4 regions of the Streptomyces sp. NPDC002640 genome follow, and region 1 is predicted to be linked to each of the others. Evidence: riboswitches for the same ligand, from Rfam matches in the RefSeq annotation. Region 1 holds a riboswitch; each other region holds the start of a gene.
What was found. Region 1 has a riboswitch for cobalamin ahead of ACWD3O_RS12945 (ABC transporter substrate-binding protein). Riboswitches for the same ligand answer to the same signal wherever they lie in the genome.

Region 1 (5,651 bases):
CATCGTCTACGCGGAGGCCGAGACCGCCGAACTGGCCACCCACCACGCGGTGGCCGCGGCGAACGCCCTGACCGTGCTCACCGAGCCGTCGCCGCCGGGGGAGGGCACCGGCCGCGAGACGTCCGGTGGGTGAGGCGACGCCCGGAGCCGTGCGGCTGCGGGCCGTGCCGGCCCTGCTCGACGGCCCGCTGCGGTTCCTGCTGCTCAGCTCGTTCCTCATCCCGCTCGGCAGTTTCATGGTCCTGCCGTTCATGTCGGTGTTCCTGCACGAGCGGCTCGGCATGGGGCTCGGCACGGTGGGCGTCGTGCTGGCGGCGGCGTCCCTGGTGCAGTTCTCCGGGGGGATCCTGGGCGGGGCCCTGGCGGACCGGATCGGACTGCGCCGCACGATGGTGTGGGCACTGCTCATCCGCACGGCCGGGTTCCTCGGCCTCCTGCTGGCGCTGCGCTGGCCGCCGCTGGCGGTCGGAGCACTGGTCCTCACCTGCTGCGGCGCGGCTCTGTACCTGCCCGCCAACAAGGCCTACCTGGTGCACGGCGTGGACGACGGGTTCCGGCCGGCCTTCCTGTCGGCGGGCAACGCGGCCCTCAACGCCGGCATGGCCGTGGGGCCACTGGTGGCCGGACCGTTCGTCCTGTCCTCCCCCGGCTGGCTCTTCACCGCCGTCACCGCCCTCTTCGTCCTGGTCACCGCGGGCCACCTGCGGCTCCCGGTCGCGCCCGGGGGAAGGGCGGCGGACCCGGGGACGGCCGGGCGCGGCGGTCTGCTGGCCGGGGTGGCACTCCTGCCCTTCGCCGCCAACGCGATCGCCTTCTACCTCTACTTCCACTTCCAGCACTACCTGGCGGTGTACGCCGTCGAGCGGGCCTCCAGCACCTTCTACAGTCTGGTCCTGCTGCTCTGCTTCGCCCTGGTCATCGTCGTCCAGCCGCTCGCGTCGGACGCGATCGGGCGCATGTCGTACCCCGCGGCCCTCACGGCCGGCTTCACCGGTCTGGGAGCCGGACTGGCCGTCCTGGCGATCGGCACCCGGCCGGCGCTGCTGGCGGGCGGAGCGCTGATCACCCTGGGCGACATCGTCCTGTTCCTCAAGAACGACCTGGAGGCACTGCGCCGCAGCCCGCGGTCGGACGCCGTGGTCTTCGGCCAGCAACGGCTCGCCGCGGGGCTCGGGGCGTGCGCGAGCGGAGTGCTCGGCGGCCAGATGTACAGCCTCACCGCCGACTCCGGGGACACGGGGCGGTTCTGGCTGCTGGCCGCAGCCCAGTGCCTGCTGCTGCCTCCGGTGCTGCTGGCCGTGCGCGGCCGGACGACGGAACACCCCACCTCACGACGGACAGACACGACCGACACGAAGGAGCACTGAGACCGCATGCCACGGACCGGCGGATTCCAGGACGACGACTTCTGGACCGAGTTCCACGACTTCCTGTTCTCGGAACAACGCCACACCCAGGCCGAGGAGCTCCTCGCGACCTCCCCGCTGCTGTCCTTCCCCGCCGGAGCCCGCGTGCTGGACCTGTGCTGCGGCCCGGGGGTCTTCACCGTGCCGCTCGCCCGCCGGGGCCATGACGTCACCGGGGTGGACCTGAGTCCCGCCATGCTCGACCGGGCCCGCAAGCACACGGCCGAAGCGGGCGTCGATGTCGCCTACGTGCGGGCCGACGCCCGCACCTACGAGGCGCCGGGCGCCTTCGACGTCGTGCTCAACATGTTCACCTCGTTCGGCTACTTCGAGGATCCGGCCGACAACGCCCGCGTGCTGCGCACCATGCACACCTGTCTCGCACCCGGCGGCACGCTCGTGCTGGACCTGGCCGGCAAGGAACTCCTCGCCCGCAGGGTCACCCCGCCCAAGGTGGTGCGGCGGGGCGAGGATCTGATGGTGCAGACCGACACCGTGCTGGACGACTGGGCCCGGTTGCGCAGCGACTGGGTGCTGGTGCGGGGCGAACGGGTGACGCGGGCCGCGCTGGTGTGGTTCGTCTACAGCGCGGTGGAGCTGCGGCGGATGGTGGAGGACGCCGGCTTCGGCCGGGTGGAGGTCTTCGGCGGCTTCGACGGCCGCCCCTACGACCAGGACGCCGAACGGCTGGTCCTGCGGGCGGTGCGTGAGCGGTGACGGGGGAGAGCGGTGACGGGAGAGCGGTGAGGGGGGTGCGGGGAGAGCCGTGACGGGGGAGCGGGGAGAGCCGTGACGGGGGTGCGGGGACGTCCGGGAGATCCGGCGCCCTTTGCGCACCGGACTTGACCGACCGTAGGATCAGCGGGTCATCACCGCGACGGGAGACAGGAAGCCGGTGCGAATCCGGCACGGTCCCGCCACTGTGACCGGGGAGTGCACCCTTCGACAGGCCACCGCGCACCGCGTGGGAAGGCAGGGGAGAAGCGCCGATCCGGGAGTCAGGACACTGGCCTGTCGCGGGCCCGTTTTGAGGAGCGCGGACTCCCCAGGAGGCTCAACGTGCACGCCGTCATGCCCCGATCTCCCCACCGCCCCGGCTCGCGCAGGCGTCAGGCCCTGCGGACTCCCGCCGCGGTACTCGCCCTGTCGGCCGTGTTGTCGACGGCGGGCTGCGGACCGTCGCGACCCACCGCCGACCAGGACGCCGAGGCGCCCGCCCGGTCGGCCGACGGCTTCCCCGTCACCATCGACAACTGCGGGGTGCGGACGACGTTCGAGAAGCCGCCGTCCCGCGTCGTCACCATCCACCAGCACCCCGCCGAGCTCATGCTCTCCCTCGGGCTGAAGGACCGCATGGTGGGCACCTCCTTCCCGGACTCCCCCGTCCTGCCGGAGCTGCGGAAGGACTTCGACTCGATCGAGCAACTGGCGCCCAAGGAACCGTCGTTCGAGACGGTCCTCGACGCCGAGCCGGACCTCGTCTACGGCGGCTACGGCAGCGCCTTCGCCGAGAACGAGGGCCGCTCCCGCCAGGCGTTCGCCGACGCGGGCATCGACACCCACCTCAACCGCGAGTACTGCGGCGAGAAGCACGTGACGATGGAGGACACCTACGAGGAGGTCCGTACCGTCGGCCGGATCTTCGGGGTGCCCGACCGGGCGGACGCGCTGATCGCCGACCTCCGCGCCGAGGTCGAGAGGGCCTCCGCCGCCGTCGAGGACGCCCCCGAGGTGCCCGTCTTCGTGTACGACAGCGGGGACAAGAGCGCGTTCACGGCGGGAGGCGAGAGCCTCGGCACCGAACTGATCCGGCTGGCCGGCGGCGAGAACGTGTTCGCCGACCTCGACGACGTCTTCGGCGACGTCTCCTGGGAACAGGTCGTCGAGCGCAAGCCCGAGGTCATCGCGATCTACGACTACGCGGGGGCGGGCAGCGTCGAGGAGAAGAAGAGGTTCCTGCTGTCGCAGCCCGCCCTCGAGGACGTGCCGGCGATCAGGAACGAGCGGTTCGTCGTCCTGCCGCTCACCGCCACACTGGTCGGCGTACGGTCCGCGCACGCGGTGGCCGACCTGGCCCGCGGCATCCACCCCAAGAGCTTCGGGTGACGCCCTCGGCCGCCGACGCCGACAGCCGCGTCGGCGCCGAGCGGCCCGCGCACACGCCAGGGCGCGGCGACCGGCAGCCGGGCCCGGTCTCCCTCCCCGTCACGCTGCTCATCCTGGCCGCTCTGCTGCTCGTCTCCGTCACCGCCGGACTGGCCATCGGCTCGGTGCAGGTGCCGCCCGGCCAGGTGTGGGGCATCGTGACGCACGCGCTCGGCTTCGGCCGGGCCACACCCGACTGGTCCGCGGCGCGCGAGACCATCGTGCTGGACGTGCGCGCGCCGCGCGTCCTGCTCGGCGCGGTGGCCGGCGCGGGTCTCTCCGTGGTGGGAACCGCCCTGCAGGCGCTGATCCGGAACCCGCTCGCGGAGCCCTACCTGCTCGGCGTCTCCTCCGGTGCCTCGCTGGGCGCCGTGGCGGTGATCGTGGGCGGTGTCACCGTCTTCGGGCAGTTCTCGCTGTCGGTCGCCGCGTTCATCGGCGCCCTCGGGGCTCTGGTGCTCGTCTACGCCACCGCCCGCACCGGTGGCCGGATCACGTCGACGCGGCTGGTGCTGTCCGGGGTGGCCATCGCCGCGGTGCTCACCGCGATCCTGGACCTGCTGCTGCTCACCACCGACCACGGCAACGAGGCCCGCGCGGTCCTGGCGTGGACCCTCGGCGGCCTCGGCGGCGTGAACTGGAGCACGTTGTGGCTGCCCGGCGCGGCGCTGCTGCTGGGCGTCGGCGCCCTCATGGTCCAGGCCCGGAACCTGAACCTGCTCCTCGCCGGCGAGGAGGCCGCGACCACCATGGGGCTGGACGTCGCGCGCTTCCGTGCCCGCATGTTCGTCCTGCTCTCCCTGATCACCGGTGTCCTCGTCGCGGCGGCGGGGCCGATCGGCTTCGTCGGTCTGATCCTTCCGCACGTCGTCCGCCTCGTCGTCGGCGGAGACCACCGCCGGGTGCTGCCGACCGCCGCCCTCGGCGGCGCGGTCTTCCTCGTCTGGGCCGACATCGCCGCACGCGTGGTCGCCGCGCCCACGGAGATCCCCGTCGGCGTGCTCACGGCACTGTGCGGCGGCCCGTTCTTCCTGTGGCTGCTGCGCCGCGACGGGCGGCGGGCATCCGACCGAGGAGGGACATGAGCGGCATGAGCGGCACGGAACTCGTCGTCGAGAGCGTCAGCCTCACCGCCGGCGCCCATCACCTGGTGCGGGACGTCTCGCTGACCGCCCGCCCCGGCGAGGTCGTCGGCCTGGTCGGGCCGAACGGCAGCGGCAAGTCCAGTCTGCTGCGGGCGGTCTACCACGCCCTGCGCCCGGCTTCCGGCCGGGTGGACGTGGACGGCGTCGACGCCTGGTCGATGCCGGTCCGGCGGCTGGCCCGCACGGTGGCGGCCGTGGTGCAGGAGCAGGGCGCGGACTTCGACCTGACCGTGCGGGAGGTCGTCGCGATGGGCCGGACCCCGCACAAGCGGCTCCTCGACGGAGACACCCCCGAGGACGCGGAACTGATCCGGTCGGCGCTGGCCGAGGTCGACGCCACCGGCCTGGCCCACCGGCCCTTCGACCAGCTCTCCGGCGGCGAACGCCAGCGCGTCCTCATCGCCCGGGCCCTCGCCCAGCAACCCTCCCTTCTCGTCCTGGACGAGCCCACCAACCACCTCGACATCCGCCACCAGCTCGACGTTCTCGGCGTCCTGCGGCGGCTGTCGGCCACGGTGCTGGTCGCCCTGCACGACCTGAACCTCGCGGCGTACTACTGCGACCGCCTGTACGTGCTGTGCGACGGCCGGGTCACCGCCTCCGGTCCGCCCGCCGAGGTCCTCACCCCCGAACTGCTGGCGCGGGTCTACGGCGTGGCGAGCGAGGTCGCCGTCCATCCGCGCACGGGCGCCCTGCAGGTGACCTTCCTGCCGACGGCGTCGTGAGCCCACCGCGGCCGCTCGGCGCGACGTCGGGGTCGCGGCTGAACTCCGGCCCGGCTCAGGACTGCTGGGCGTCTTTGGCCGCCGACCCCGGCTCGTCGTCCCGGCCGCTCTGCTGGTGCAGCACGCGCAACGCGTCCGCGGAGGTCGCGTCGTTGGGCGTGTAGATCTCGACGCGGTGATCGGGGCTGTCGGGCTGGAGCCACACCTGGTAGTCCACGCTCACCGCCCCG
Region 2 (5,651 bases), on a different contig from region 1:
CACCGTGCGATGCGTCAACGCCCTCCGCGCGGGATACGGATAGGCCGTGCTCACAGATACGACCGGTTCCGACGACAACCCCCGGCGGCGCGCGTCCGAGCGGCGCGCGCCGGCGGCCGGGGGACCCGGACACCCGGAACCCCTGGTGTTCGCCGCCCAGTTCAGGTCATCGCCGCGAGGCGCCCGGCAGGCCCGGCACTGCGCGGTGCGGCGGCTGGCCGAGTGGGGGCACCCCCCGGGCTCCGACCTGTCCTGCGCGGTCGCCCTGCTGGTGGGTGAGCTCGCCGCCAACGCGGTCCGCCACGGCCGCGTGCCGGGGCGGGACTTCGCCCTCCGCCTCACGGTCGACGAGCCGTCCGGCATCGCCCGCGTCGAGGTCGTCGACGCCTCGGAGACCCCGCCGCCCACGACGGCCGCCGCCCAGGCCCCGGGGGACGCGGAGTCCGGCCGTGGCCTGTTCCTGGTCGACACCCTCGCCACCCGCTGGGGCACCCACCCGCGCGAACCCATCGGCAAGATCGTCTGGGCGGAACTGAAGCTCAACTGACGGCACGGCCACGGGCAGTACGTCACGGTGCGCCGGGCGGCGCCCCTGGCCCGGCGGCCGCCTCACGCGGCGCCCGGCTCGGTGGCGGGCCCGGGCGGCGGTGACGGCGGTGCGTGGGGGCACCGCCCCGCGCCGGCCGTGTCACAGCTCGCCGTCCGCCACCCACCGCGCGAGTTCCTCCGCCGTGCGCGGCAACGGCGCCGCACGCCCCCCGCGCGCGTCCCGCAGCGCCGCGCCGACCGCCACCCCCCACGGCAGCCGCAGTCCCGCCTCGCGCAGCACCTCGGCCCGCGCCAGCAGTTCCCCGGCCGCCCCCGCCCGCGGCCCGGACGGCCTCAGCAGGGCCACGTCGTCCGCCCAGCGCAGCGCCAGGTCCACGTCGTGGGTGGCCATCAGCACCGTGGTCCCCGCGTCCCGCAGCCGCTCCAGCGTGCCCAGCAGCCGTTCCTGCCCCTCGGGGTCGAGCCCCGCCGTCGGCTCGTCGAGGACGAGGACCCGCGGCCGCATGGCGACCGCCCCGGCGATCGCCGCCCGCTTGCGCTGCCCGTAGGAGAGGAGATGGGTGGGCCGGTCGGCCAGCGCCGTGATGTCGAGCGCCGCCAGCGCCTCCTCGACCCGCCCCCGGACCTCCTCCTCCGGCAGCCCCAGGTTCAGCGGCCCGAACGACACGTCCTGCGCGACCGAGGCCGCGAACAACTGGTCGTCCGGGTCCTGCATCACCAACTGCACGGTGGTCCGCAGCCGCGTCAGTCCCGCCCGGTCGTACGACACGGGCCGGCCCTCCAGCTCCACCCGCCCGGACAGCGGCCGCAGCCCGCCGCCCAGCAGCCGCATCAGGGTGGTCTTGCCGCTGCCGTTGCGTCCGAGCAGCGCCAGCGCACGCCCCTCGCGGACCTCCAGATCGAGGCCGTCGAGGACCGGCGGCCCGTCCTCGTACCGGAAGGAGACACCCCGCAGGGCGACCGGCGGCGGCGAGGAGGGGGGTGGCGACGAGGGGGGTGGCGGCGGCGACGGCGGACGGCTCATCCGAGGGGTCCTTCCAGTACGGCGCTGAGGACGGCGATCCCCGCCAGCAGCGCGAGACTCGCGAGGGTGAACGCCGCGGAGACCCGGGTGGACGGCACCAGCACCCGCAGGGTCCCGTCGTAGCCCCGCCCCGCGAGCCCGTCCTGCAGCCGCCCCGCCCGGTCGAAGGCCCGGACGAACGCGGTGGCCCCGAGCCCGCCCAGCGACCGCCAGGTCGCCGCCCGGGTGGTGTGCCCGAGCCGCGCGGCCTGCGCCTGCCGTACCCGCCGCACCGACTCCAGCAGCAGGAACGTCATCCGGTAGGTGACCAGCGCGACGTCCACCACCGCCGGCGGGACCCCGGCCCGCACCAGGCGGGGGAGCAGGTCCGACATCGGCGTGGTGAAGGCGAAGAGCAGGACCCCCAGCGAGGCCGCCGAACTCCGCAGGAGCAGTTCCCCGGCGCGCACCGGCCCGTCGGGGGCGAGCCCCACCAGCGGGCCGTTCGGACCGCCGACCCTCACCAGCAGCGTCGCCGCGCCCGTGAGGCAGAACCCCAGCGGCACCCGGTACGCCCGCCACAGGCGCCCGGCCGGCACCCGCGCCGGCCCCAGCAGCAGCGCCAGCGCGGCCGCCAGGACCAGCGCCGCGCCCGGCCAGGGCGGCAGCGAGACGGCCAGCACGGTCAGCCCGAACCCGAGCACCGCCTTGTCCACGGGATGACGGCGGCGCCAGCGACTGCCGTGCGCCGCCGTGTCGATCGACAGCACCGGCGTCAGACCCGTCCGGAGCCCGGCGCGTCCCCGCGCCCCTCGCCCGCGGCCCCGTCCGCACCCTCGGCCCCCGACCCGGCGGCCGAACCGGCAGTCGAACCGGTCACCGACCCGGTGGCGGACCAGGCCCCCGACCCGGCAGCCGAACCGGCGGCGGACCAGGCCCCCGACCCCGCAGCCGACCCGGTCACCGAACCGGCAGCCGACCCGGCGGCCGAACCGGCGGACCCGGTCACCGACCCGGCGGCGGACCCGGTCACCGACCCGGTGGCGGATCCGGCGGCCGACCCGACAGCCGACCCGGCGGCCGTCCCCAGGGCCGCCACCGCCCTGGCCTCGCCCTGGCGCCGTCCCCGCCACAGCCCCAGGCAGTAGGCGACCACTCCCGCGCCCACCGCCGCCTGCAGGGCGAACAGACCCGACTCGATCTCGCCCGACGGCGGCTCGTAGACCGGGGAGAACCACGGCCGGTAGTCCGGGTCGATCTCCTGGATCGCCACCTCCGCCTCGGCGTCCGCGCCGGCGAACGGCTCCTCCTTGTGGTCCCCCAGTCCGAACGCCACCGGCAGCACGGCCAGCAGGACGACGCCCAGCACCAGCAGCAGGTTGATCCGCGCGTTCCGGCTCATCGGGCCACCGCCTCGGCGTCGGCCTTGCCGCGGGTGCCCGGACGCAGCCCCAGCCGCGCCAGTTGCCCGCCGTTGGACTGCGCCAGCAGCCGGACGACCAGCACCGTGAGCAGCCCCTCGCCGACCGCGAGCGGGATCTGCGTCACCGCGAAGATCGAGCCGAACTTGCCCAGCGCGCCCGCGAATCCGCTCGCCGGGTCCGGGAACGCCAGCGCCAACTGCACGCTGGTCACACAGTAGGTGCTCAGGTCGGCGACGAACGCGGCGCAGAACACCGCGACTTCGAGCCCCGCCCCGCACCGCCGGGCGAGCAGGTACGCCCCGTACCCGGCCCAGGGGCCGACCACGGCCATGGAGAAGACGTTGGCCCCGAGCGTGGTCAGCCCGCCGTGCGCGAGCAGCAGGGCCTGGAACAGCAGGGTGACGGTGCCCAGCACCGCCACCACCGGGGGCCGGAACAGCACCGCCCCCAGCCCGCTCCCGGTGGGGTGCGAGCAACTACCGGTCACAGAAGGCAACTTGAGCGCCGACAGAGCGAACATGAAGGCACCCGAGGCTCCCAGCAGGAGCGTGCTCTCGGGATGCTCCCTCACCTCACGGGTGAGTCGGCGTACTCCGTGGACGACGAACGGCGCGGACGCGGCGCCCCAGGCGACCGCGTGCACCGGAGGAAGGAACCCCTCGGCTATGTGCATGGCTCAGCAGACCCTCTCCAGCACCTCGTGGATGGACGACGCGCCTTGGCCGGTCTCCTGGCTGACGGGTACCACACGCCCGTGCTCCGCCTTCCCGGGTCCGTGAGGACCCAGTGGCTGCCCGCGAGGGCCGGAGCCGGACTTCCCGATCACAGTGGCGAGGGCCGCACCGGCATCACACCGGATTTCCCGTTCACCAAGGCGTTGTGACAGTAATGGGGCAGCCGCTTACTGACAAGCGAGCCTCCCGCCGCTCCGCCGGGTCAGGGACGGTCCAGACCCCAGGTCTGCAGGACGTACGGCCGCCCCTTCTCCTCCCCGGTGATCAGCGGCACGTCCAGCAGCCGGAACCCCGCCCTGGTGGCGACGGCGACGCTGGCCGCGTTCTCCGCCTCCAGTTCGAGGATCACCTGCCGCGCCCCCAGCTCCTCGAAGGCGTACGAGGCCATCACCCGCACCGCGCGGGCCGCGAGCCCCCGGCCCCGGTGCGCGGGCCCCACCGCGTACCCGATCTCCGTCCCCTCCGGCGCACGCCGCAGCATCACCTCGCCGAGCGGGGCCCCGCCGTCCTCCGTGACGGCGAGCAGCACGGCCTTCCCCTCGGCCCGCAACTGCCGGGTGCGCACCAGCCGTTGCTCGGCCGCCTTCTCGTCGAAAGGGGAGACGATGGGCGTCCAGTAGGCGATGTCGGGGTGGTCGAACAGGGCCGGCATCGCCGCCACGTCGTCCTCCGTCCAGTCACGGAGGACGAGGCCCTCCCCGCGCAGCTCCATCCGCTCCGGGAACGCGGGCTGGTCGAGCTGCTCGGGCGGTGCATCGGTCATGGCAGGGCCTCCGGGCGACGGGCGACGGGCACGAACGCGCATCCTGTCCCCCGCCACCCGCCCCTGTCAGCCGCTTTTCCGCCCCGCTGCCACGGCCGCCGCCCCGGCGGCACCGGCTCACCGCCCGCCCGCACGGGCGCCACACTCCTTCGCACCCTCCGACGCCAGACGCATCCGCCGCGCCCCCACCCCCGGAAGTGCGCCGTCCGCCCCGCCCGTGTCCCCCGGCGGTGGCCTCCGCCGGTTCCGCAGGGGCCCGTCAGGGTCTCCTCAGGGGCCCTCAAGCTCTCTCAGGGCTCGAAGCGGTAGCCCATGCCCGGCTCGGTGATCAGATGGCGGGGGTGCGAGGGGTCCGCCTCCAGCTTGCGGCGCAGCTGGGCCATGTAGACGCGCAGGTAGTTGGTCTTGTTGCTCTGGTAGGCGCCCCACACCTCGTGCAGCAGCTGCTTCTGGCTGACCAGCCGGCCGGGGTGGGTGAGCAGGATCTCCAGCAGGTGCCACTCGGTGGGCGTCAGGCGCACCTCCCGGCCCTCGCGGGTCGCTCTCTTCGCCACCAGGTCGACGGTGAACGAGCCGGTCTCCACCAGGCTGCTCTCCGGCTCCGACGACACCGCCCGGGTGCGCCGCACCGCGGCCCGCAGCCGCGCCAGCAGCTCGTTCATGCTGAACGGCTTGGTCACGTAGTCGTCCGCCCCGGCGTCCAGCGCGGCGACCTTCTCGTCGGAGCCCTGACGCGCGGACAGCACCAGGATCGGCACCCGGGTCCAGCCGCGCAGACCCTCGGTGACCTCGACGCCGTCCATGTCGGGCAGCCCCAGGTCGAGCAGCACGACGTCCGGCCGGCGCGCGGCGGCCAACCGCAGGGCGGTGAACCCGTCGGGCGCCGCGTCCACGCGGTACCCCCGCGCCCGCAGGTTCAGCACCAGCGCGCGGGCGATCTGCGGATCGTCCTCCACCACCAGCACCCGCGTCGCCGCGGGGTCCCTGTCCCCGCCACCGCGGTCGGCCGTCACCGGTGCGTCGACGGTCAGGGAAGACATGGCGGCTCCTGCACGAGGGTCGGAAGAACCTGACCTCACCAGGAAACGCGCAGTTCAGCGGGACATCGTACTTTTTGACGCCTTCCATACGACCCCACCGCCGAACTTTGACGCCCCCCTGACACCGCCGCAGATGCT
Region 3 (5,651 bases), on a different contig from region 1:
GCTTGATCTTGGTCATCTCGGTGACGAGGTCGGCCACCTCGAGCAGTTCGGGGGCGGCGCGGCGGCCGGTGACGACCACGTGCTGGCGGCCCGGACGTTCGCGCAGGGCGGTGACGACGTCCTCGACGTCGATCCAGCCCCAGGCGATGGGGTAGGTGAACTCGTCGAGGACCAGCAGGTCGTACGTCTGGTCGGCGAGGCGGCGCTTGATCTCGGCCCAGCCCTCGGCGGCGGCCGCGGCGTGGTCCTCGCCGTCGCCCTGCTTGCGGGTCCAGGACCAGCCGGAGCCCATCTTGTGCCAGTCGACGGGGCCGCCCTCGCCGGTCTCCTCGTGGAGCCGGCCGAGGCGTTCGAGGACGGTCTGCTCGCCGATGCGCCACTTGGCGGACTTGACGAACTGGAAGACCCCGATGCGCCAGCCCTGGTTCCAGCCGCGCAGGGCGAGGCCGAAGGCGGCGGTCGACTTGCCCTTGCCGTCGCCGGTGTGGACGACGAGGAGGGGCTTGTTGCGGCGCTGGCGGGTGGTGAGGCCGTCGTCGGGGACGGTGGTGGGCTGTCCCTGGGGCATCAGGCGGCCCTCTCTCGGACGGCGGTGCTCAGCGCGGCGGCGCTGACCTCGCGGACGGGCAGGTGGTCGGCGTGCAGGCGGGCGGCCAGGTGCGCGGCGAGGCCGAGGCGCATCGGCCCGGACTCGCTGTCGACGACGACGGTGCTGACGCCGAGCGAGGCGACCTGGTCGGCGGCGTGCAGGGAGCGGGCGACGGCGTCCTTGCCCCCGGTGGCGCGGCCGTCGGTGACCACGACCAGCAGGGGGCGCAGCCGTGGGTCGCGGCGGCGTTCGCGGGCGACGACGCGGGCGGCCTCGAGCAGGCCCTCGGCGAGCGGGGTCCGGCCGCCGGCCGGGAGGTCGTCCAGGCGGGCCGCGGCGATGTCGACGGAGTGGGTGGGAGGGAGGGCGAGTTCGGCGGCGGTGCCGCGGAAGGTGATCAGGCCGACCTTGTCGCGGCGGCGGTAGGCGTCCAGGAGCAGGGACAGCACGGCGGTCTTGACCTGCACCATGCGCCTGCGCGCGGCCATGGAGCCGGAGGCGTCGACGCAGAACAGGACCAGGTTGGCCTCGCGCCCCTCACGGACGGCCGTGCGCAGGTCCTCGGGGCGCAGGCGCAGGCGGCCGCCGGGCCGCGTCGTCGCGGTGCGGGCGGAGGCGGCGCGCACGGTCTCCACGAGGTGGAGGGGTCCGCGGGCGTGCCGGCCGGGCCGGGCGGTGCCGACGCGGCGGCCGCGGGTGCCGATGGCGCGGCTCCGGCGGCCGTCGGTGCCCTCGCCGGTGCCGCGGACGGTGAGGAGGCGGGGGCGGTAGGGGGCGGTGGCCTGGACGGTGGTGGTCCGGCCGTCGGCCTTCGGCCCCGTGTCGCCGGGCTTCCCGCCGTCGGGGGTGGCGGGCGTGTCGGTGGGGGCGGTGCCGTCCGTGCCGGAGGTGTCGGCCGCGACGGCGGTGTAGGCCGCGGCGCCGGCGGAGGTGGGCCGGTCGTCCCGGCCCGGCCGGTGGCCGGTGTCCTCCTGGTGGGGGCCGCCGGGGTCCTCCCCCGCTGCCGGGTCGTCGCCGGGGGCGTCGTCCTGCGGGCCGTCCTGGTCGGGGCCGTCGTCCTGTCCGTCCGGTCCCCCGCCCTCCGGCGGGGTGGGCGGGTCCGGGGGGAGTTCGTCGTCGCCGAGGATCCGGTCGAGCAGGTCCTCGTCGAGCCCGGGCGCGTCGAAGGGGTTGCGGCGCCTGCGGTGCGGCAGGGCGAGCCGGGCGGCGCGGCGGATGTCGGCGCGGGTGACGGTGGTCCGCCCGGCCCACGCGGCGTGGGCGACGGCGGTGCGGGCGGTGACGATGTCGGCGCGCAGACCGTCGACGTCGAACGCGGCGCATATCTCGGCGATCTTGCCGAGGGCGGCGTCCGACAGGGTGACCCGGGACAGCCGTTCGCGGGCGGCGGCGACACGGGCGGCCAGGGCCTGCTCCGCCGGCCGGTGGCGGGCGGTGAAGGCGGCGGGGTCGGCGTCGTAGGCCATCCGGCGGCGCACCACCTCGGCGCGGGCCGCGGGGTCGCGGGGCGCGGCGACCTCGACGGTGAGGCCGAACCGGTCGAGGAGCTGGGGGCGGAGTTCGCCCTCCTCCGGGTTCATGGTGCCGATGAGCAGGAACCGGGCGGCGTGCTCCATGGAGAACCCGTCGCGTTCGACGGTGACCCGGCCGGTGGCGGCGGCGTCGAGGAGCAGGTCGACCAGGTGGTCGGGCAGGAGGTTGACCTCGTCGGCGTAGAGGATGCCGCGGTGGGCGCGGGCCAGCAGGCCGGGTTCGTAGGCCACCTTGCCGTGCGAGAGGGCCTGTTCGAGGTGGAGGGAGCCGAGGACGCGGTCCTCGGTGGCGCCGACGGGGAGTTCCACCAGGCGGACCGGGCGGCTCTCCAGGGGCGTGCCGGGGTCGAAGGGGCCGTCCGGGGAGTCGTCGTCCGGGTCCGCGGGGTCGGTGGAGAACCGGTCCTGGGGGTGGACGCCGACGGGCGGCAGCAGGGCGGCGAGCGCGCGGGCCGCGGTGGACTTGGCGGTGCCCTTCTCGCCGCGGACCAGGACGCCGCCGATGGCGGGTGAGATGCCGGTCAGGACCAGGGAGAGGCCGAGGTCGTCGAGTTCGGCGGCGTCGCAGCCGACGATCGCGGAAAAGGGGTAGTGCGAACGCACCAATGGCATGTGAGGCTCCCGCTCGTTTCGCCATCCGTAAAGGGCGGGCGCGAGGCCGGTCTTCGGACTTGCCGAGTCCTCGTGAGCGAGGCTCGGTTCACCGCAGCGGGCCTGTGCCGGATTCTCACCGGGCTTCCCAGATTCTCCCCGTGGACCGTCCTCACCGTTTCCGATGGCTGGGCCGTAGGGGCACCTCGTGCCTGTGATCGACCACGATAGCGTCAGGGGTATGACGATCGGCACGCCCCCTCCCCTTCTTCCCGAAATCGCGGCCCCCCGGGTCACCGTCGTCGGCGTGGCCGCCGACGGTTGGGCCTCGCTGCCCGAGCGGTTGCGGCGGGTGGTGCTGGGGGCGGACGTGGTGCTGGGCGGGCGGCGGCACCTGGCGATGCTGCCGGAGGTCGCGGGGCAGCGCCGGGAGGCGTGGCCCTCGCCGCTGCGGGAGGGGCTGCCGGCCCTGCTGGAGTCCGTCGGCGGGGCGCGGGTGGTGGCGCTGGCCTCCGGCGACCCGCTGGTGTCGGGGATCGGCACGACGCTCCTGGACCTGCTGGGGGTCGGGGCGGTGCGGGTCGAACCCGCGGTGTCCTCGGTGGCGTTGGCGCGGGCCCGGATGGGCTGGCCGTCGGAGCGGTGCGCCGTGGTGACACTGGTCGGCCGTGATCCGCGGTTGCTGCTGCGGGAGTTGGCGCCCGGTCACCGGGTGCTGGTGCTGTCCTCGGACGCGCGGACGCCGGACGCGGTGGCGGCGCTGCTGGCGGGCGCGGGGTACGGGGCGACCGTGATGACGGTGCTCGGTGATCTGGGCGCGGCGACGGAGTCCCGGCTGGCGGCCACGGCGGACGGCTGGCTGGCGTCACCTCCCCAGGACGTGCCCGAACTGCACGTGCTGGCGCTGGAGTTGGCGGGGCCGCCGGCCTACGGCCTGGTCGCGGGGCTGCCGGACGACGCGTTCGAGAACGACGGGCAGCTCACCAGGCGTGATCTGCGGGCCTCGGCGCTGGCCCGGCTGGCGCCCGCGCCGGGGCAGCACCTGTGGGACGTGGGCGCGGGGGCGGGCTCGGTGGGGATCGAGTGGATGCGGGCGCACCCGTCCTGCCGCACCACGGCCGTGGAGGCGAACGCCGGGCGGGCGGAGCGGGTGGCGCGGAACGCGGGCCGGCTGGGCGTGCCGGGGCTGCGGGTGGTGACCGGGCGGGCGCCGGACGCGCTGGCCGGGCTGCCGGCTCCGGACGCGGTGTTCGTGGGCGGCGGGGCGACCCGGCCGGGCGTCCTGGAGGCATGTCTCGGGGCGCTTGGGCCGGGCGGCCGGCTGGTGGTGCACGGGGTGACGCTGGAGACCGAGGCGATGCTGGCGGACGCCTACCGCCGCCACGGCGGGGAGTTGACCCGCCTGGCGGTGGAGACGACGGCGCCGATCGGCTCGTTCACCGGGTGGACGCCGTCGCGGACGGTCACCCAGTGGAGCCTGACGGTGGGCTGAGGCGGGGGCGGGCGGGGTCGTAGAGGAACGATTCCCCGCCGGGGGCCGGGTCGAGTGCCCGGCCCACCAGGATGACCGCGGCCTGCCGCAGCCCGGCCTCCTCGACGGCGTCGGCGATGCCGGCGACGGTGCCGCGGAGCACCGACTCCTGCGGCTGGCTCGCCCGGTGCACGACGACGACGGGGCAGTCGGGGCCGTACTCGGGCTCGATCTCCGCCATCAGGTCGCGGATCCGGGTGATGGCGAGGTGGAGCACCAGGGTGGCGCGGGTGGCGGCGAACGCGGCGAGCGACTCGGCGCCGGGCATCGGCGTGGACCGGGCCCGGGTGCGGGTGAGGACCACCGACTGGGCCAGCAGCGGCACGGTCAGCTCCCGCCCCACCACGGCGGCCGCGGCGGCGTAGGCGGGCACGCCGGGGGTGACGTCCCAGGGCACGCCCTGCGCGTCGAGGCGGCGGGTCTGTTCGGCGAGCGCCGAGTAGAGCGAGGGGTCGCCGGAGGTCAGCCGCACGACCTGCTCCCCCGCCCGGTGGGCGGTGACCAGGTGCTCGGTGATGCGGTCGAGGTCGAGCCGCTGGGTGTCCACCAGCCGGGCGCCCGGGGCGCAGTGGTCGAGGACCTTCGGGTCGAGGTAGGTGCCCGGGTAGAGGACGGTGCCGGCCTCGGCGAGCAGGCGCACGGCGCGGACGGTGAGCAGGTCGGCCGCTCCGGGGCCGGCGCCGACGAAGTGGACGGTCACGGCTTCACCCACCGCGGGGTCCAGACGCGGCCGGTCGCCGAGACGCGGGTGCCGGAGGCGCCGACGATGAGCAGGCACCGCATGTCGATGGTGGCCGGGTCGAGTTCGCCGAGCGTGGTGACGGTCAGTTCCTCGCCGGCGCGTCCGACGTCGCGTCCCACCACGACCACGGTCTCCGGCTTGCGGTGTTCGAGCAGGACGCGGCGGGCGGTGGCGATCTGCTCGGTCCTCGACCGGGAGGCCGGGTTGTAGACGGCCAGCACCAGGTCGGCCTCGGCGACGGCGCGCAGCCGGCGTTCGACGACCTCCCAGGGCTTGAGCCGGTCGGAGAGGCTCATGACGGCGAAGTCGCCGCCGATCGGCGCGCCGGCCCGGGCGGCGACGGCCTGGACGGCGCTGACGCCGGGCAGCACGCGCACCGGGACTTCCCGGTAGGCGGGGTCCTCGGCGGCCTCCAGGACGGCGGTGGCCATGCCGAAGACGCCGGCGTCGCCGCCGGAGACCACGGCGACCCGCTCGCCGTTCCTCGCCAGCTCCAGTGCCGCGCGGGCGCGGTCGATCTCGACGGTGTTGCCGGAGGCGTGCCGGGTCAGTCCGGGGCGCTGCGGCACCCGGTCGACGTAGGGGCCGTAGCCGACGACGTGGTCCACCTCGGCCAGCGCCGCGGTGGCCTCGGGGGTCAGCCATGCCTCGGGGCCGGGGCCGAGT
Region 4 (5,651 bases), on a different contig from region 1:
TCCGCGACGTCGAACTGACCTCGCGGGGCTGGCACGTCCTGCGCCGCACGACGTTCGACTACCGGCGCCGCGACGGCCGCTGGGAGACACAGGTGCGCGAGACGTACGACCGCGGCAACGGCGCCGTGGTCCTGCCCTACCACACCGGGCGCGGGCGCGTCCTGCTCACCCGTCAGTTCCGCTACCCGGCCTACGTCAACGACCACCCGGACGGCATGCTCGTCGAGGCCGCGGCGGGGCTGCTCGACGCGGACGACCCGGAGACGGCGATCCGCCGCGAGGCCGCCGAGGAACTCGGCGTCGTCCTCGGTCCGCTCACCCACGTGCTCGACGCGTACATGAGCCCCGGCTCGGTCACCGAGCGCCTCCACTTCTTCGCCGCCCCCTACACCCCCGGCGACCGCACGGGAGCCGGAGGCGGCGTGGAGGAGGAGGGCGAGGACATCGAGGTCCTCGAACTGCCCTTCACGGAGGCCCTCGCGATGACCCTCGACGGGCGCATCACCGACGGCAAGACCGTGCTGCTCCTGCAGTGGGCTGCCCTCCACGGCCCCTTCGCCCCCTCCGCCTCCCCCTCCGCCCTGCCCCCGGCGGACACGGACCCCACCACGCCCGCGCGCCGCTGACGTCCACCGCCCGGCCGGGTCCCCGCGTCCGCGGGCGCCCGGCCGGGTTGCGTGGGGGCGGGCGGCCGGGATCATGGAGGAGGAGCAGGGGGGAGTGCGCGTCCGGACCACCACCCCGTGGCCGCCGGACGCCCGAGCACCTGGAGTCCGCATGAGCGATCTGCCCGCGCCCGTCACGCCCTTCCTGGAACCGGCGGCGAAGGAACTGGCCGAGGCGACCGACCCGCACCCCCGGATCTACGAGGTGCCGCCGGAGCAGGGCCGCGACATCCTCCTGGGCCTGCAGAGCGACGCGAGCGTGCCCCGGCCCGAGGTGGACGAGGAGTGGGTGGAGGTCGACGCCGGCGAGTGGGGCACGGTCCGCACCCGCATCATCAGGCCCAAGGGCGCCACCGGCCCGCTGCCCGTCGTCTTCTACATCCACGGCGCCGGCTGGGTCTTCGGCGACGAGAAGACCCACGACCGGCTCTTCCGCGAACTGGCCGTCGGCGCCGGCGCGGCCGGGGTGTTCCCGGTGTACGACCGGGCCCCGGAGGCGAAGTACCCGACCCAGGTGGAGCAGAACTACGCCGTCGGACAGTGGCTGCTGGAGAACGGCTCCGACCACGGCCTGGACACCTCCCGTGTCGCGGTCACCGGCGAGTCCGTGGGCGGCTGCATGTCCACCGTCTTCGCCCTGATGAACAAGGAGCGCGGCGGCATCGACCTGAAGGCGCAGGTCCTGCTGTACCCGGTGGCCGACGCGGACTTCGACACCCCGTCGTACCACCAGTTCGCCGAGGGCTACTACCTCACCCGGGACGGCATGATCTGGTTCTGGGACCAGTACTCCGAGCCCTCGCAGCGCACCGAGCCGTACGCCGCCCCCCTGCGGGCGAGCCTGGAGCAGCTCAAGGACCTGCCGCCCACCCTCGTCATCACCGACGAGGCGGACGTCCTGCGCGACGAGGGAGAGAAGTACGCCAACAAGCTCCGCGAGGCAGGCGTCGACGTCACCTCCGTGCGCGTGGCCGGCATGGTCCACGACTTCCTGCTCCTGGACAGCCTGCGCGACACCCGTGCCGCGAACGTCGCCCGCCACCTGGCCGTCGACGCCCTGAAGAAGGCCCTCCACGAGAGCTGACCCCTCCCCCGCCGGGGCCCGCCACTCCGCCTCCGTCTCGTGCGGGCTGCCGGCGCCTCGGCCGCGGGAACCACGCGTCGCGGCGCGGGTTCGCCCAGGGCGCCGCGGGCCGCTCGAGCGCGGCGTGGTAGCTTCCGAACGCCAGTCGCACTCGTGGACGCGGTCGTCCGCGTCCACGGGTCAGGGAATCCGGTGAGAGACCGGAACTGACGCGCAGCGGTAAGGGTGACGGGCGAGGCAGCAGCCACTGGACGACGGTCACGGCCGGGTCCGGGAAGGCGCCTCGCCGGGGTGATCCCGAGTCCGAAGACCTGCTGGCGACCGAACGTCCACGCGACCCCGCGTATGGGTCCGACGCCGAGGAAGCCTCTGCCGTGCATCTGTCACGCCCCGCCCGCCGTTCCGCCCTGCTCCTGACCGGTGCGCTCCTGCTCACCGCCTGCGGTTCCGGCCCCGCCTCCGACTCCGCCTCCGGGACCGGCTCCGGCGCGTCCGCCGGGTCAGGCGGCTCCGCCCGCTCCGGCGCGGAAGCCGTCACGTTCGAGAACTGCGGGCAGCGGGTGACCGTCGAGGCTCCGCCGCGGCGGGCCGTGTCCCTGAACCAGGGCACCACCGAGATCCTGCTCTCGCTCGGCCTCGCGGACCGCATGGCGGGAACCGCCACCTGGACCGATCCGGTCATGAAGGGACTGGAGAAGGCCGGCACCGGGGTGCCCCGGCTCGCCGACAACCAGCCGTCCTTCGAGCGCGTACTGGACGCCGAACCGGACTTCGTGGCCGCCTCCTTCACGTCCACCCTGGGCAAGGGCGGCGTGGCCCCCCGCGAGAAGTTCACCGAGCTCGGCGTGCCGACGTACCTGTCGCCCGCCGACTGCGAGGGCAAGGACAACAGCGGCGGCGGTGACGGCGCACGCACCGAACCCCTGACCATGGACACGGTCTACCGGGAGGTGCGGGAACTGGCCCGCGTCTTCGGCGTGGAGGAGCGCGGCGAGCGGCTGGTCGACCGGCTGCGGAGCCGTGTCGCCGACGCCTCCTCGGGGATCGACGCCGGGGACACCACCGTCCTGTACTGGTTCGCGAACCAGGAGTCCCCCTACATGGCGGGCTGCTGCGGAGCCCCCGGCGTCATCACCGACGCGCTCGGCGCGAAGAACGTCCTCGACGACAGCACCCAGGAATGGCCCCAGGTCAACTGGGAGACCGTCGCCGACCGCGACCCCGACCTGCTCGTCCTCGGCGACCTCACCCGCAGGTCGCAGACCGCCGAGTCGGCCGCCGGCAAGATCGCCTTCCTGGAGTCGCATCCGGCGACCAGGAACCTGAAGGCGGTGCGGGAGAAGCGGTACGTGCTGCTCAGCGGGCAGGCCATGAACCCGACGATCCGCACCGTGGAGGGCGTCGAGAAGGTGGCCGCGGCGCTGCGCGAGCACGGGCTCGCCGGATGACCACGTCCCTGCGCCCCTCCCCCGTCCCCGCGACGCGGAGGGCCACCGGGGCGCTGCCCGTCGTGGCCGGCGTGGGCGGCGGACTGGCGCTGCTCGCCCTGTCCGTCGCCGTGGCCATCACCATCGGCCCGGCGTCCGTCGGGGTGGGCGACGTCTGGTCCGTGGTCGCCTCCCGCCTGGGCGGGGGCGCGTCGGACCTCACCGCGATCCGCGAGGGCATCGTCTGGGACCTGCGGCTGCCGCGCACCCTGCTCGCCGCGGTGTGCGGCGCCGGGCTCGCGGTCTGCGGCGCGGTGATGCAGTCGCTGCTGCGCAACCCGCTCGCCGACCCGTTCGTGCTGGGCGTCTCCTCCGGGGCGTCCACCGGCGCCGTCCTGGTCATCGTCGTCGGCGCGGGCGGCGGTGTCCTGTCCCTGTCCGGCGGCGCCTTCCTCGGCGCGGTCGGCTCGTTCGCCCTGGTGCTGTTGCTCAGCCACACGCTCGGCGGGACGACGGACCGGGTGGTGCTGTCCGGGGTGGCGGCGATGCAGCTGTTCTCCGCGCTGACCTCGTTCGTGGTGACGACGGCGGCCGACGCGGAGACCACCCGGGGCGTGCTGTTCTGGCTGCTCGGCTCGCTGAGCGGGGCCGGCTGGACCGAGGTGGGGCTGTGCGCCGCGGTCCTGGCGCTCGCCCTCGTGGTGTGCCTGGGCCACGCGCGCAGTCTGGACGCCTTCGCCTTCGGCCAGGACGCCGCGGCCACGCTCGGTGTCCCGGTCGCCCGGACCCGGCTGGTGCTGCTGTCCGTGACGGCGCTGCTGACCGCCGCGCTGGTCAGCTCGGCGGGCGCGATCGGCTTCGTCGGCCTGGTCCTCCCGCACGCCGCCCGCGCCCTCGTCGGCCCGGGGCACGCCCGGCTGCTGCCGGTCACCGCACTCGCCGGGGCGGTGTTCCTGGTCTGGGCCGACACCCTCGCCCGTACCGTCCTCGACCCCCAGGAGGTGCCGGTGGGCGTGGTCACCTCGCTGGTCGGCGTCCCGGCGTTCGTCCTGGTCCTGTACCGCACCAGGAGGACGCGATGACGGCCCCGGTCCGGCGGCGGCCCGCCGGCACGCCGCCCACCGCGGAACCCACCCTCGCCGCCGACCGGGTGAGCCGCGACCTCGACGGGCGGCTGGTCCTCGACGGCGTCAGCCTCGCGCCCCGGCCCGGTTCGGTGACGGGGCTGCTCGGGCCCAACGGCTCGGGGAAGTCGACACTGCTGCGGCTGCTGGCCGGCGTCCTCGCCCCCACCTCGGGCGTCGTCGTCCTCGACGGCCGCCCGCTCGGCGAGTGGGGGCGCCGCACGGTGGCCCGGCGGGTGGCCGTCGTCGAGCAGCACGCCGAGACCCTGGTCGAGCTGACCGTGCTGGACGTCGTCCGCCTCGGCCGCATCCCGCACCGGCGGGCCTGGACCCCCGCGACCGCGCGCGACGAGGCCGCCGTGCGCGCCGCCCTGGCGAGCACGGGCCTCACCGACCGCGCGGACCGGCCCTGGCACACCCTCTCCGGCGGCGAACGCCAGCGGGTGCAGATCGCCCGCGCCCTGGCCCAGGAGCCGCGCGAGCTGCTGCTGGACGAGCCCACCAACCACCTCGACGTCCAGCACCAGCTCGACCTGCTGAACCTGGTCGCCGAACTCCCCGTCACCAGCGTCGTCGCCCTGCACGACCTGAACCTGGCGGCCATGTACTGCGACCAGCTCGTCGTCCTCCGCGAAGGCCGCGTGGTCGCCGCCGGCTCTCCCGCCGACACGCTCACCGAGACCCTGATCGCCGACGTCTACGGCGTCCGCGCCGAGGTCACCCACCCCGGCCCCGGCAACCGCCCGCACATCCGCTTCCTGGGCACGCTGACCGGAACCTGACCGGGGCCATCAAGGCCACCGCAGCCAGGCCCCGGCGCCCTCCAGCCGTGCACGGCGGCCGGAGCCGTTGTCGTCCCCAGGGAAAGCGTCAGGAATCAGGAAACGAGATCACCAGGCGCAAGAGGGCCGTTCCGCTGTTTCGCTCTCCACGCCCGAGAGACCCCCTCCAATCGCATGCCATCGCGAGTTCGCTTCGCCCCCCCCGTCGAGGAGGCCGTCGCCATACTCAAGTCCCGGCAACTCCTCCCCATCATCCGTTGCTCAACCACCCAGCACCACTCGCCTCGCGCAAGCCGCCCGACTGCCGATGGACAAGGCTTACGCTCAGACTCGGACCAGAAGGGGAATGCGAAGAGCCCCGACCGCAATCGAGGCTCCTTAGAAATTTCCACGTATTGCCGAGCAGGCTATTCGTACCACTCGTCCCCGCCCTGGGCGAGCGAGCGTCTCAGATAGTCGCGGAGGTCGTTCGCCACCCACCTGCGACTGTCGCTCTCATGCTCCCATACAAAGATGTCTGGTCGATCCGGCTGCTCCACGAGGGCGAACTGATCACCACCGCCGTTGTC

Region 2: linked by a shared signal. The riboswitch ahead of ACWD3O_RS02025 (energy-coupling factor ABC transporter permease) and the one ahead of ACWD3O_RS12945 (ABC transporter substrate-binding protein) in region 1 are both predicted to bind cobalamin.
Region 3: linked by a shared signal. The riboswitch ahead of ACWD3O_RS23795 (VWA domain-containing protein) and the one ahead of ACWD3O_RS12945 (ABC transporter substrate-binding protein) in region 1 are both predicted to bind cobalamin.
Region 4: linked by a shared signal. The riboswitch ahead of ACWD3O_RS10630 (ABC transporter substrate-binding protein) and the one ahead of ACWD3O_RS12945 (ABC transporter substrate-binding protein) in region 1 are both predicted to bind cobalamin.

The regions. Positions count from the first base shown of each region.
Region 1 covers NZ_JBSFVZ010000008.1:57,761-63,411, reverse strand. The annotation lists gene ACWD3O_RS12960 (ATP-grasp domain-containing protein) at 1-133, shown strand, start outside; gene ACWD3O_RS12955 (MFS transporter) at 126-1,367, shown strand; gene ACWD3O_RS12950 (class I SAM-dependent methyltransferase) at 1,374-2,123, shown strand; cobalamin riboswitch at 2,255-2,435, shown strand; gene ACWD3O_RS12945 (ABC transporter substrate-binding protein) at 2,478-3,512, shown strand; gene ACWD3O_RS12940 (FecCD family ABC transporter permease) at 3,509-4,636, shown strand; gene ACWD3O_RS12935 (ABC transporter ATP-binding protein) at 4,642-5,421, shown strand; gene ACWD3O_RS12930 (helix-turn-helix transcriptional regulator) at 5,477-5,651, opposite strand, start outside.
Region 2 covers NZ_JBSFVZ010000001.1:439,211-444,861, forward strand. The annotation lists gene ACWD3O_RS02005 (ATP-binding protein) at 47-547, shown strand; gene ACWD3O_RS02010 (energy-coupling factor ABC transporter ATP-binding protein) at 689-1,573, opposite strand; gene cbiQ (cobalt ECF transporter T component CbiQ) at 1,570-2,322, opposite strand; gene ACWD3O_RS02020 (energy-coupling factor ABC transporter substrate-binding protein) at 2,328-2,954, opposite strand; gene ACWD3O_RS02025 (energy-coupling factor ABC transporter permease) at 2,951-3,649, opposite strand; cobalamin riboswitch at 3,680-3,865, opposite strand; gene ACWD3O_RS02030 (GNAT family N-acetyltransferase) at 3,913-4,473, opposite strand; gene ACWD3O_RS02035 (response regulator) at 4,764-5,513, opposite strand.
Region 3 covers NZ_JBSFVZ010000019.1:103,075-108,725, forward strand. The annotation lists gene cobO (cob(I)yrinic acid a,c-diamide adenosyltransferase) at 1-568, opposite strand, end outside; gene ACWD3O_RS23795 (VWA domain-containing protein) at 568-2,733, opposite strand; cobalamin riboswitch at 2,761-2,894, opposite strand; gene cbiE (precorrin-6y C5,15-methyltransferase (decarboxylating) subunit CbiE) at 2,954-4,204, shown strand; gene ACWD3O_RS23805 (cobalt-precorrin-4/precorrin-4 C(11)-methyltransferase) at 4,176-4,943, opposite strand; gene ACWD3O_RS23810 (precorrin-2 C(20)-methyltransferase) at 4,940-5,651, opposite strand, start outside.
Region 4 covers NZ_JBSFVZ010000006.1:138,622-144,272, forward strand. The annotation lists gene ACWD3O_RS10620 (NUDIX domain-containing protein) at 1-626, shown strand, start outside; gene ACWD3O_RS10625 (alpha/beta hydrolase) at 778-1,749, shown strand; cobalamin riboswitch at 1,900-2,082, shown strand; gene ACWD3O_RS10630 (ABC transporter substrate-binding protein) at 2,124-3,197, shown strand; gene ACWD3O_RS10635 (FecCD family ABC transporter permease) at 3,194-4,258, shown strand; gene ACWD3O_RS10640 (ABC transporter ATP-binding protein) at 4,255-5,082, shown strand; gene ACWD3O_RS10645 (SMI1/KNR4 family protein) at 5,490-5,651, opposite strand, start outside.